2 regions of the Marinobacter sp. PE14 genome follow, and region 1 is predicted to be linked to the other one. Evidence: predicted binding sites of a transcription regulator. Region 1 holds the regulator's gene; the other holds the start of a gene.
What was found. The regulator FliA, encoded in region 1, starts transcription of late flagellar genes. The targets are predictions, from matches to a motif close to CTAAAGTTTNNNNNNNNNNNGCCGNTAA.

Region 1 (5,510 bases):
CAATCCGGCGGACAGGAAGATATTGGCCTGGTCCTGGAGCCGAATATGGTTGAAAAGCTCCAGCGCTCGCTTCAGGAGAGCGTCCAGCGTCAGGAAATGCTCGGCAAGCCGGCCATTCTGCTGGTGTCCGGGCCCCTGAGGCCGGTGCTGGCGAAGTTCGCCAGCTACGGTGTAGAGCGCCTGCATGTGCTCTCGTACCAGGAAATTCCGGATAACAAACAGATTACGATCGTGGCGTCCGTTGGCCAGTAACGGCGCGGATGACAGAGCGGACAGCGCCGGCACGGCGTTGCCGGTGGAGGAAGAGGCATCATGAAAGTAAAACGGTTTTTTGCTCAGACCATGGCCGAGGCGCTCAAGCAGGTCAGTGAACAGATGGGGCCGGACGCCGTGATCCTTTCCAACCGTCGGGTCGATGGCGGCGTCGAAATCGTGACGGCGTTGGACTATGACGAGAACATGGCGCGCCAGCGACTGGGCAACCAGGCGGAAGAAGCCACCAACGGGTCCCGCCTTGCCGAGATGCAGGCCGACCAGCATAGGCGTCTTGAAGACGAGCTGGGCCGGTCCCGGGATCGCATCCGTGAAGTCCGGGAAAAGCGGGCATCCCAGGGCACGAGCTACGCCGGCTCGTCGTTCGCTGCCGTTCAGGAAGAGGTGAGCGGTGGTTTTGGTGACATTGAACCTCTGCCGCAGGCGTCTCGAGAAGCCTATTCCGATGAGCTGGCGCAGATGCGGGCCGAGATCAGCTCGCTCAGAGACATGATGCAGGGCCGGAAGCCGCAACCAGAGCCGGAGGTTTCTGCGACCACCGCCGTGCAGCAAAGGCTTGCCGAACGCTTGCAGGAATTCGGCCTCGGCAATGATCTGGCGGGGTCAATTTCCCGTCGTCACAAGGCGGGGCGACTGGAAGACGGTTGGAAACAGTCCCTCAAAATGCTGTGTACGGGCGTCCGGACCTCTCGCATGGAGTGGCTGGATGAGGGCGGCGCCTACGCGTTGGTGGGTCCGACAGGCTCCGGGAAAACCACCACCATCGGCAAGCTCGCCGCTCGCTACGTGCTCAAGCATGGCTCCGATTCCGTGGCCCTGGTTACCACCGACCGCTATCGGGTGGCGGCGCACGAGCAGTTATTTGTGTTCGGTCGCATTCTGAATGTGCCGGTTCGGGTCGTGGATGAGAGCCACAGTCTGGACGATATTCTGGACGAGCTGTCAGACCGTCATCTGGTGCTGATTGATACCGCCGGACTGACCAGTGCGGACAAAGGCTATCAGGAACAGCTGGCCGAACTGGCTCGCAGCCATCACAATATCAAGACCCATCTGGTTGTCTCGGCAACCAGTCAGCCTCGCATCATGAAATCCGTCTGGCATTGCTATAAGATGGCAAATCTTGCGGGCTGTGTGATGACCAAAATCGACGAGGCCCTGACGCTGGGCGAGTCTCTCGGGTTTGTGATGGAAACCGGTCTGCCGGTAGCCTATTACACAGACGGGCAGAAGATTCCTGAAGACCTGCACCACGCAGAAGCCGTTCCGCTGGTGCGGCTGGCCGTGGATCGGCTGAAAACACTCCAGCAACAGCAAGCGGTCGCAGAGGGCCTGAAAGAGCACGCCTGAGACCGGACAGATTGACAGCAGGCGTCGGAGAAACAGCCGGCGAAACGTGGCGAGAGACCAAAAACAGTATGAGCAGAGCACATCCGGTACAGGTGATAGCAGTTTCCGGCGGAAAGGGTGGTGTCGGCAAGAGTAACGTGTCGGTTAACCTCGGAATTGCCCTGGCGCAGAAAGGCCGGAGAGTGGTGCTGCTCGACGCCGACCTTGGGCTGGCCAATATCGATGTATTGTTGGGCATTACCGCCAACCGTAACCTCCAGGATGTTCTGGCAGGCGACTGTGATCTCAAGGACGTTCTGGTGAATGGTCCCGGCGGCATCAAGATTGTCCCAGCCTCTTCCGGTACCCAGAGAATGACCCAGCTTAGCCCCATGGAGCATGCCGGGTTGATTAACGCGTTTAGTGAGCTTGGGGACCAGATTGATGTTTTGATTGTGGATACCGCTGCCGGTATCTCCGAATCGGTTGTCAGTTTTCTCAGGGCATCCCAGGAGTTGTTGCTGGTGGTGTGTGACGAGCCCACGTCCATTACCGACTGTTACGCCCTGATCAAGCTCATGAACCGCGAGTACGGTACGAATCGGTTCCGCATTCTTGCCAATCAGGTCCGGAATGAGCAGGAAGGCCGGCATCTGTTTGAAAAACTGACCCGGGTCACCGAGCGCTTCCTCGATGTGGCACTACAATACGTTGGAATAGTCCCCTACGATGAGGCTGTGAAGAAAGCCGTTCAGCGACAGCGTGCGGTGCTGGATGCCTATCCCAGGGCGAAAGCTTCACTGGCCATCAAGGCGCTGGCGGACAAGGTAGATAGCTGGCCGTTGCCGTCCTCTCCCCGCGGGCATCTGGAATTTTTTGTGGAGCGGCTCGTCGAAGTCTGAATCGGATCCAGTCAAACAAAAAACCGGATACATGACATTGGCGAAAAACCTCGGAATCTATAACCAGTCAAGTGCGCAGAAGCCGGCTCAGCTCATTGAGCAGCACGCGCCGCTGGTCAAGAAAATTGCCCTTCACCTGTTGGCCCGCCTGCCGGCGTCCGTCCAGCTTGAAGACCTGATGCAGGCCGGCATGATCGGTCTGCTCGAGGCCGCCCAGCGTTACAGCTCCACCAAAGGTGCTACCTTCGAGACTTACGCCGGTATCCGGATTCGCGGTGCCATGGTGGACGAAATCCGCAAGGGTGACTGGGTGCCACGCTCTGTGCATCGCAACGCCCGTCGCATTTCCCAGGCCATCAAGGCCGTTGAAGATCGACTCGGCCGAGAAGCCCAGGACCAGGAAGTGGCCGAAGAGTTGGGTATGGGGCTGGCCGAATATCACTCCTACCTTTCCGATTCCAACAGCGGTCGACTTTTTAGCCTCGACGAGCTCAATGAATCCGGAGAGCTGCCGATAGAACAAACAGAGACGCAGGATAATCCCCTAGAGGGATTGTCCTCCGATGCCTTCCGGCGCAGCCTCGCTGAGGCGATTGAAGACCTGCCGGAGCGGGAAAAGCTGGTGTTGAGCCTTTACTACCAGGAAGAACTGAACCTCAAGGAGATTGGTGCGGTGCTTGGGGTCAGTGAGAGCCGGGTAAGCCAGATTCACAGCCAGGCAGCCCTGCGCCTTCGAGGCCGGCTCTCGGATTGGCGCCAGGAATCGGACAGCTGACAGCGTTCAGTCTGTGTCGGCAACGAGGTAGTCTGTAGTTTTTGGTAACCGATGCTTTACAACCGAAGCAAAGGTCTGACAATAAGCGGTTAAAACAGCGGCCTGCTAGACTTTGAACGCAAAGGTCAAACGAATTCCGGGTGTTACTAACTGGAGGTCCCATTGGACAAAAACATGAAAATCCTCATTGTGGACGACTTCTCCACAATGCGACGGATCATCAAGAACCTGCTGCGTGATCTGGGCTTCACCAACACCGATGAAGCTGACGACGGCAACACAGCGCTGCCAATGCTTAAAAGCGGCAAATACGATTTTCTGGTGACCGACTGGAACATGCCGGGCATGTCAGGCTTCGATCTTCTCAAGGCCGTTCGGGCGGACGAGAATCTGAAAACCCTGCCGGTATTGATGGTAACCGCTGAGGCCAAGCGCGACCAGATCGTTGCCGCTGCCCAGGCGGGCGTGAACGGTTATGTGGTCAAGCCGTTCACCGCTGCCGTGCTCAAGGAAAAGATTGAGAAAATCTTTGAAAGAATCCAGTAACCAGAGGTCGGATGGCTCTCATGAGCGATAGCAGAAAGAACCATCGGGGCCTTGAACCGGAGGTGACGGAAAAGCTCCAGCGGCAGGCAGCAGAACTGGCCGAGAGTGTTGATGCGGGTGATTATGCCAAAGCCATGACCCTGATCAATGAACTCAGCGAGGTCAGGGATCAGAGTCTGTATCGTGAGGTAGGGCGATTGACCCGGAGCCTGCACGAAGCAATCCGGAACTTCCAGATTGATCCCCGTAACGCCGAACAGCAGGAAGCACTGTCCATGATGACAGATGCCTCCGATCGTCTCGAATACGTTGTGCAGATGACGGGCGAGGCAGCCAACCGGACCATGGATCTGGTTGAGGAAACCATGCCGCTGGCCAATGCCCTCAGAGACGAGGCCGCCGCGTTGCGTGATGAGTGGCAGCGCCTGCGTCGCCGGGAAATGCAGCCGGCCGAGTTTCGCGAGCTGTACGGCCGGATTGATCGATTTTTCGCCAGCATGGCGACCGATGCCGACACCATGTACAGCAACCTGTCGGAAATACTGCTGGCTCAGGACTATCAGGATTTGACGGGGCAGGTCATCCAGAAGGTCACCGCCCTGGTGAAAGAGGTTGAGGAGCAGATGCTCAGCCTGGTGGTGATGGCCAGTCATGTGGACCAGCTCACGGGCACGGTGCACCAGATTGAAGAAAAAGAAGAGTCTGCAGAGAAGGGCGTCGGGCCCCAGATCAAGGCCGATGAGCGTGAAGATGTAGTTTCGGGACAGGACGACGTAGACGACCTGTTGTCCAGTCTCGGTTTCTGAACAATGAGGGTAACGCATGGCGTTTGATGCTGATGAAGAGATTTTGCAGGACTTCCTGGTAGAAGCCGGCGAGATCCTCGAAAAGCTGTCAGAGCAGTTGGTAGATCTTGAGCAACATCCTGACGACAGTGATCTGCTCAACGCCATCTTCCGTGGTTTCCATACCGTGAAAGGCGGTGCCGGCTTCCTTCAGCTTGAAGCCCTGGTGAACTGCTGCCATTCCGCCGAGAACGTCTTCGACATCCTGCGTAACCACAAGCGCAAGGTGGACTCCGAACTGATGGACGTGGTTCTCGAAGCCCTCGACCACGTCAATGCCATGTTTGAGCAGGTCCGCAATCATGAGGAGCTGACGCCGGCCCCGGACGAACTGATTGCCCGTCTGGACGCCCTGGCCCAGCCGGAAGGCGAGGGGGCACCTGCCGCTGCCGCTCAGCCTGAGCAGGAAGAGAGCGAACCGGCAGAAGACGGTGGCGACATCACCGACGACGAATTCGAGCAGCTTCTGGACGCATTGCAGGACGAAAAATCGGAGGAGGCTCCCTCGGCTTCAGGCGCCGGGTCGGCCGGCGGTGAACAGGAAAGTTCTGGGGACGACGAAATTAGCGACGACGAATTCGAGGCGCTGCTGGATCAGTTGCACGGAAAAGGGCAGTTTGCGGGTGCGCCAGCTGGCGAGGAAGAGGCCGTCAGCAAAGAAGACAAGCCGGCTGCCAAGGCGGAAGGCAGTGGCAGCGATGACCTGATCACCGACGACGAATTCGAGAAACTGCTGGACGATCTTCACGGCAAGGGCGGAAGTCCGACTGCGGGGGGTGAGCCTTCAGCCCCTGAAAAGCCCTCAGTGCCGAAAAAGCCTGCAGCTCCCAAACCGCCTGA
Region 2 (5,510 bases), on a different contig from region 1:
GGGCCATTCCGGCCACTTCCCTGGGGCTGCCCATGGAGTTTGCCCGCATGCTCGATGGCATGCTCTCGCCGGATCCGGATACGCGACGCCAAGCCGGTGATTACTATCTCAGGGAAATGCCGCGGATGGCCCGGACGGTGATGATTGATCTTCCGGAAAGAGCGGTCACGGCGCAGGTACCGGTGTGGGTGCGAGCCTCAGACCAGGAAATTGACACGGTGGTTTACAGCTCCCGAAAATCGTTCCTCAGGGAGGAAGGCGCACCGGAAACCCTCAACGACGTCAATGACGTGCAGCTGGACCGCTACTACAAGAACTTCATGCAGGGCATGGGCGAAACCGAGAAGGCATTCCTGGCCGCCGTCAGCCGGCTTGGGCGTTACCCGGTGGAAGGCGGGCTGGCCGTGCGCTGGGAAACCGATGGCATCTACATTGATACCTCACTGAATCTCCATGACCCGGCCCTGAAGTCCGCCTTCGTTCAGGCGGTCAACAACATGGTCTATCTGGCCCAGGCGATTTACCGGCAGGGGATCTTCAAGAGCTGTCTGTTCAACGCCCGCAACACCCTGCATGTTGATCGAGACGAACCTGATCAACCATTTCTGGTGTCGCCAGACATGAAACTGCATTACGAGGTCAGTGCCGCACCGGAGGTGGAGGATGAAAGCCGCGTGCACTCCTACTTCGAAGACGGCCCGGACCCGGAAGAATTTCTTGTGCTACCAGAGACCATCATCCGATCACTGGAGGCACTGAACGAGATCCACCACACGGGCATGATTATTTTCGAGGCCCTGCCCCGCCACCTAAAAATCCACAGCCACTATCGGCTACTGGATCCTGAGCAAGAACCAGAATTCAGCCGGCTGCTGGATGAAATTCTCTCGGCAGTCGAACAGATAACCGGACTCGGGGTGTCAGGGTTCATGAAAATGCCTTACAAAGACACCCGGTTCTTTCCCCACATCGAGCGCCTGCCGGAGCGCTACTACCCGCGTAATCCACGCACAGAGGACGTTTCGATCTGAGACCTGGAAGCCCTCTCTGTGTCCGACTTTTCGGACGTATCTGTCCGGCAAAACCAACAAATCCAAGCCCGATTACCATTTATTGTCCTGACAATCGGACGATTTCTGCAAGAAAGCCAAATCTACAGTTCCGAAAATCAATAAATCCCTGAAAAAACAGCTCTCTAGCCTTGTGGCACGGTTCCTGTATTGAATCCGGCCACAACTATAAAAAAATGCCTGAAGAACAATTCGTTAAACATTCTGTTTTTCAACCTGGTTCGGATAATAATAAGGAACAACTATGCGTTTACTCTTCCTGGCTCTTTTGCTGGTCAGTCCGCTGTGTTTCGGTAAAACCGTCGTTATCGTTCAAAGCTATCACCTCGAATACAAATGGGACGCGGACTACATCGATGCGGTCCGGTCTGTTCTCGGGGAGGATCACGATATTCACGTCTTCGAACTCGACACCAAGCGGCTTTCAAAACCGGAGTGGCCACAGAAGGCAGCTCAAATCCAGAACGATATAGCGGACATCAAGCCCGATGTTGCCATCCTCGGTGATGACAATGCCTTTACGTTGATGGCCGATTACCTCGTCGGGCAGCAGATTCCAGTGGTATTCCTCGGCGTGAATGGCGGCCCTGTTCAGCACCCTACCCTCGAACACCCTCTGGTCACCGGCATACTCGAGCGTCCTTTCTTCGCAGAAAGCATACGACACCTGAGAAAAATACTCCGGCAAAAAGAGCGCTTCCTGGTTCTGATGGATGACTCACCTACCATGCGCAACGCCGTTAACGAGTACTTTGGAGACAAGCGTCAGGACGCGATCTACGGGTCTGAACTGGACATTGTCCTGACGAATGATCGGGACACCTGGCTGGAGACCATTGTCAACGCCCATGAGCGATATGATGCTGTTGTTCTGGGCACCCATCACACGATTCGCGACACCAATGGCGAATACGTCATACCTCATAATCTTTTGAAAGAAGCCTTCTATCGCGCCCAGCTCCCACTGTTCTCTTTCTGGGATATTTTTGTGGGTGAGGAACAGAGCATTGGTGGCTTTACCATCTCTGCTCGGCAAGAAGGTCTGACCGCGGCCAGGCTGGCGTCGCTGATTCTCAATGGCGTCAAGCCAGATCGCATACCCCAACTGAAGTCCCTCAGCGGCCATTATGTATACAGTGAAAGCGGACTGGCGCACTGGAATCTGCAGCTATCGCCCCTGATCGCGAGTCAGGCAAACTTCGTGGAATAGGCACCACCAATAATCCTCTCATTACCGCTGCGCTGATTTCCAAAATCTGATGTAAGACTTCAGGTTTGATCAGCGCAGCCGATACCCAATAAAACAAATTAATAGAAGGGCTACGCTTTGGCTTCCTCTTTCCTCGAATCCGTAGAACGAAAATTAGGTGTTCCCGGCAAACTATTGATTGCGCCTGTTTTTGTTCTTCTTCTCTTCGCCTCCGTTACCCTTTTCAGTGTCTACGAATTCCAGCAGCTGGACGAGCGGATGAACACTGTTGCCCGAGACCTGGCACCAGAAACCGCCATTGGCACTGAGTCGGTGATCAGCGTTTATCGAATGCGCCTCCGGGTGTTCGATTACTTCTCCACGGGCAACGAGGAAACCCTGGAACGGTTTGATGAGATGGAAGCGGATTTCAGAGCCGTAATGGCCAAAGCCCAGGACGACATTCAAGAGCCCGAGCGAGCCAGCCTGGTTGATCGGATTGAAGGGACAACCAATCAGTACATTGATGCCTTCAGAAACGAATTGGTTCCGGCAAAGCGTCAGGTACTCAGCATTATTTCTGAAAAGCTGGATGTACACGGACCAAACGCCACAAAGGCCCTCAGGCTCGCGCTGAATGGCGTCGCCAACCGTGAGCCAGACAGCGAACTGAGAGCCGGTCTGGAGCAACTGCTTAACGATGCATTGATCATGCGGATGACTGCCGAGCGGTATTTGGCAACCGGCGATGAGGATTCGCAAAAGGCCCTCGGCTGGGCCATTGAGGACCTGTCTGATGCCCTCGAGCTGATTGATGCCGAAAATGGTCCCGAATTTGTTCAGGTGTACCTGAACACTGTCGTTGAAGAACTGGAAGCCTATCGGGCTGCTGTTCAGAAAATGCTTGAGCAGCAGAGCATTCTCGTCGGCGTTAAATCCCGGAAGCTGGACGTTCGGGGACCGGAAATTGCGACCATGGCCCGGGAACTTGAAGCTAGTATATTCGCCTCTCTGGACCAAGAGGCCGATGAGGCAACCGCAGCAACGGATCTGGCTTTGAAATTTACCCTCGCGGCTTTCCTGGTCTCCGCTGTACTCGGGTTGATTGTTGCCATTGTGATGAGCCGTTTGATGGGCAACAGCGTGAAACGCGCCAAGACTGAAATTCTCAGTTACCTGGATGACATCGCCAACAACAACGGCAACCTATCCACCCGACTAACTCCGGGTCGTCCCGATGAGATCGGTGACTTCATCGACGCGGTCAACACCTTCCTGCAAACGCTCGAGGAAACGATTTCCCGGATTGTTACGGCGTCTCGCCAACTGACCGGCGAGTCCGAATCTCTTTCCGGGATTACAGAGCGGACCACAGCCAATTCAGAGCAACAGCGCGACCAGATCACGCAAGTGTCTGCCGCAATGCAGGAAATGGTGTCCACCTCCGAAGAGATTGCCTCAAACACGAGCGAAACTGACGAATCGGCCCGTAAGGCCGCATCGCTTGCGGATTCCGGACAGGAAACCGTTGGCTCTGCCATTCGGGCCGTTACGAACCTGGCCAATCAGGTTGAGAAGGGGTCTACCCGGATCCAACAGCTGGAAAACGAATCGGCCGAAATCGGCAATGTGCTGGCTGTCATCCAGAGCATTGCTGAGCAAACGAATCTCCTGGCGCTCAATGCCGCCATTGAGGCGGCCCGTGCCGGTGACGCCGGACGGGGTTTTGCCGTGGTTGCTGATGAAGTTCGAGGACTGGCCAAGCGCGTTCAGGAATCGACCGTCGATATCGAACGAATTGTTTCCCAGCTTCAGAGTGGCGCTGCTGGCGCCGTCGTGGATATGAGCAAGGCCAAACAGATGGCAGAGGAAGCCAGCGAAGAAGCAAGCAAATCGGGAGAGGCTTTGACGGACATTCTCGCAGCGGTTAACAGCATCGTTGAAATGACAACTCAAATTGCCAGCGCAACCGAACAACAGAGAGCGACGGCGTCGGAGATGACTCAGAATGTGGAAATCAGCAGTAGTGCCATTGAGGAACTGGCTGGAGACATTTCCCAGGTGAATCAGTCAAGCCGCTCCCTGGCGAACATGGCTGATGAACTGAATACTCTCGTGCGACGCTTCAGGGCCAGTGAATCCTGAACACACAATGGTTGCAGATGTTAACCAATTCACGAGAGCGCAGATGATTAACTGATACCTTGGGGTTTCAAGTTACACAATGTAACCGGAAACGGACTGCCCGGAGGTATCCCGCCATGACGCGCTTTCATTCACAGAGAAATCCAGGCATTCGTGGTTCTGTCATTGCTTTGCTGACAGCGGCCACTTTCATTGGCGGTGCTCACGCCTCCCAACCAGAAAAAGTCATTTTCGCCGCCGAAAACGCACTTTACGGTGCCGGTCATGACATCGGGCGCGCCGATGGCTGGATCGACAACCAACTCCGTGCAGCTATCCGCACCTATCAACGTGAAGCCGGGCTGAAGACAAACGGCAACCTGGATGCTGACACGCTCAAAGCGCTCGGCATAAACGTTCCATCGGGGGCAACGATCACCGCCAATTCTGTTGGTAGTCGCACGGAATCGATGAAAGGGCTTGGACTATCCATACCCAAGCCAAAGCCGGTCACCCCGAAAGTTGCAACTGCCGAGCCAGAACCTGTTCAGGAACCCACTCAGCAAACCGTTCAGACATCCCCGGCAAAGGTCCAATCAACGAAGAAACCGGAAACGGAAGAATCGGTTGTTCAAGTAGTTACAAAGGAAACTTCAAAACCAATTGAAGAGAAAGGTCCCAACGAAGCTGAAGTGGTTATTTCAGAAACGGCCAAGATTACGGTTGCAGAGTCGCCTCAACCAAACCTCGACGCATCCCCCGAAACGAGCCCCGAACCGGAGCCTGAAATCGTCGATAAGGCGCCAACCGCAACCCACGCAGACAAGGACCCGGTTCTGGCCCGGATTCCGACCGAGCCCACCGGTGCAGGACAATCAGAGCCGGAGACAACGAAAACCGAACCATCAACGACTGAACAGATCGACACCCCTGCGCCGGAAAACCAGACAGTGGCCGACAGACCGCGAAGCTCTGGCGGAGGATTTTTCAGCGCCCTGTTTGATTTCTTTTTTGGCTGGCTGGTGTGAGAGTCAACTCTGCAACCGATCTTTGAAGACCTTCCAGTCAATCACGTTGCCGTCGGAATCGAAGTGGACGTATCCGCGGAAACTCGGGTCATCTTCCCA

Region 2: the regulator FliA is predicted to act here: its motif matches at 2,338-2,365, upstream of ACWJ62_RS15505 (methyl-accepting chemotaxis protein).

Annotation. Positions count from the first base shown of each region.
Region 1 covers NZ_JBQXNY010000001.1:906,804-912,313, forward strand. The annotation lists gene flhA (flagellar biosynthesis protein FlhA) at 1-252, shown strand, start outside; gene flhF (flagellar biosynthesis protein FlhF) at 313-1,623, shown strand; gene ACWJ62_RS04345 (MinD/ParA family protein) at 1,692-2,504, shown strand; gene ACWJ62_RS04350 (RNA polymerase sigma factor FliA) at 2,536-3,279, shown strand; gene cheY (chemotaxis response regulator CheY) at 3,442-3,825, shown strand; gene ACWJ62_RS04360 (protein phosphatase CheZ) at 3,846-4,631, shown strand; gene ACWJ62_RS04365 (chemotaxis protein CheW) at 4,648-5,510, shown strand, end outside.
Region 2 covers NZ_JBQXNY010000004.1:426,289-431,798, reverse strand. The annotation lists gene ACWJ62_RS15515 (protein kinase domain-containing protein) at 1-1,031, shown strand, start outside; gene ACWJ62_RS15510 (ABC transporter substrate-binding protein) at 1,315-2,280, shown strand; gene ACWJ62_RS15505 (methyl-accepting chemotaxis protein) at 2,455-4,404, shown strand; gene ACWJ62_RS15500 (peptidoglycan-binding protein) at 4,575-5,411, shown strand; gene ACWJ62_RS15495 (hypothetical protein) at 5,415-5,510, opposite strand, start outside.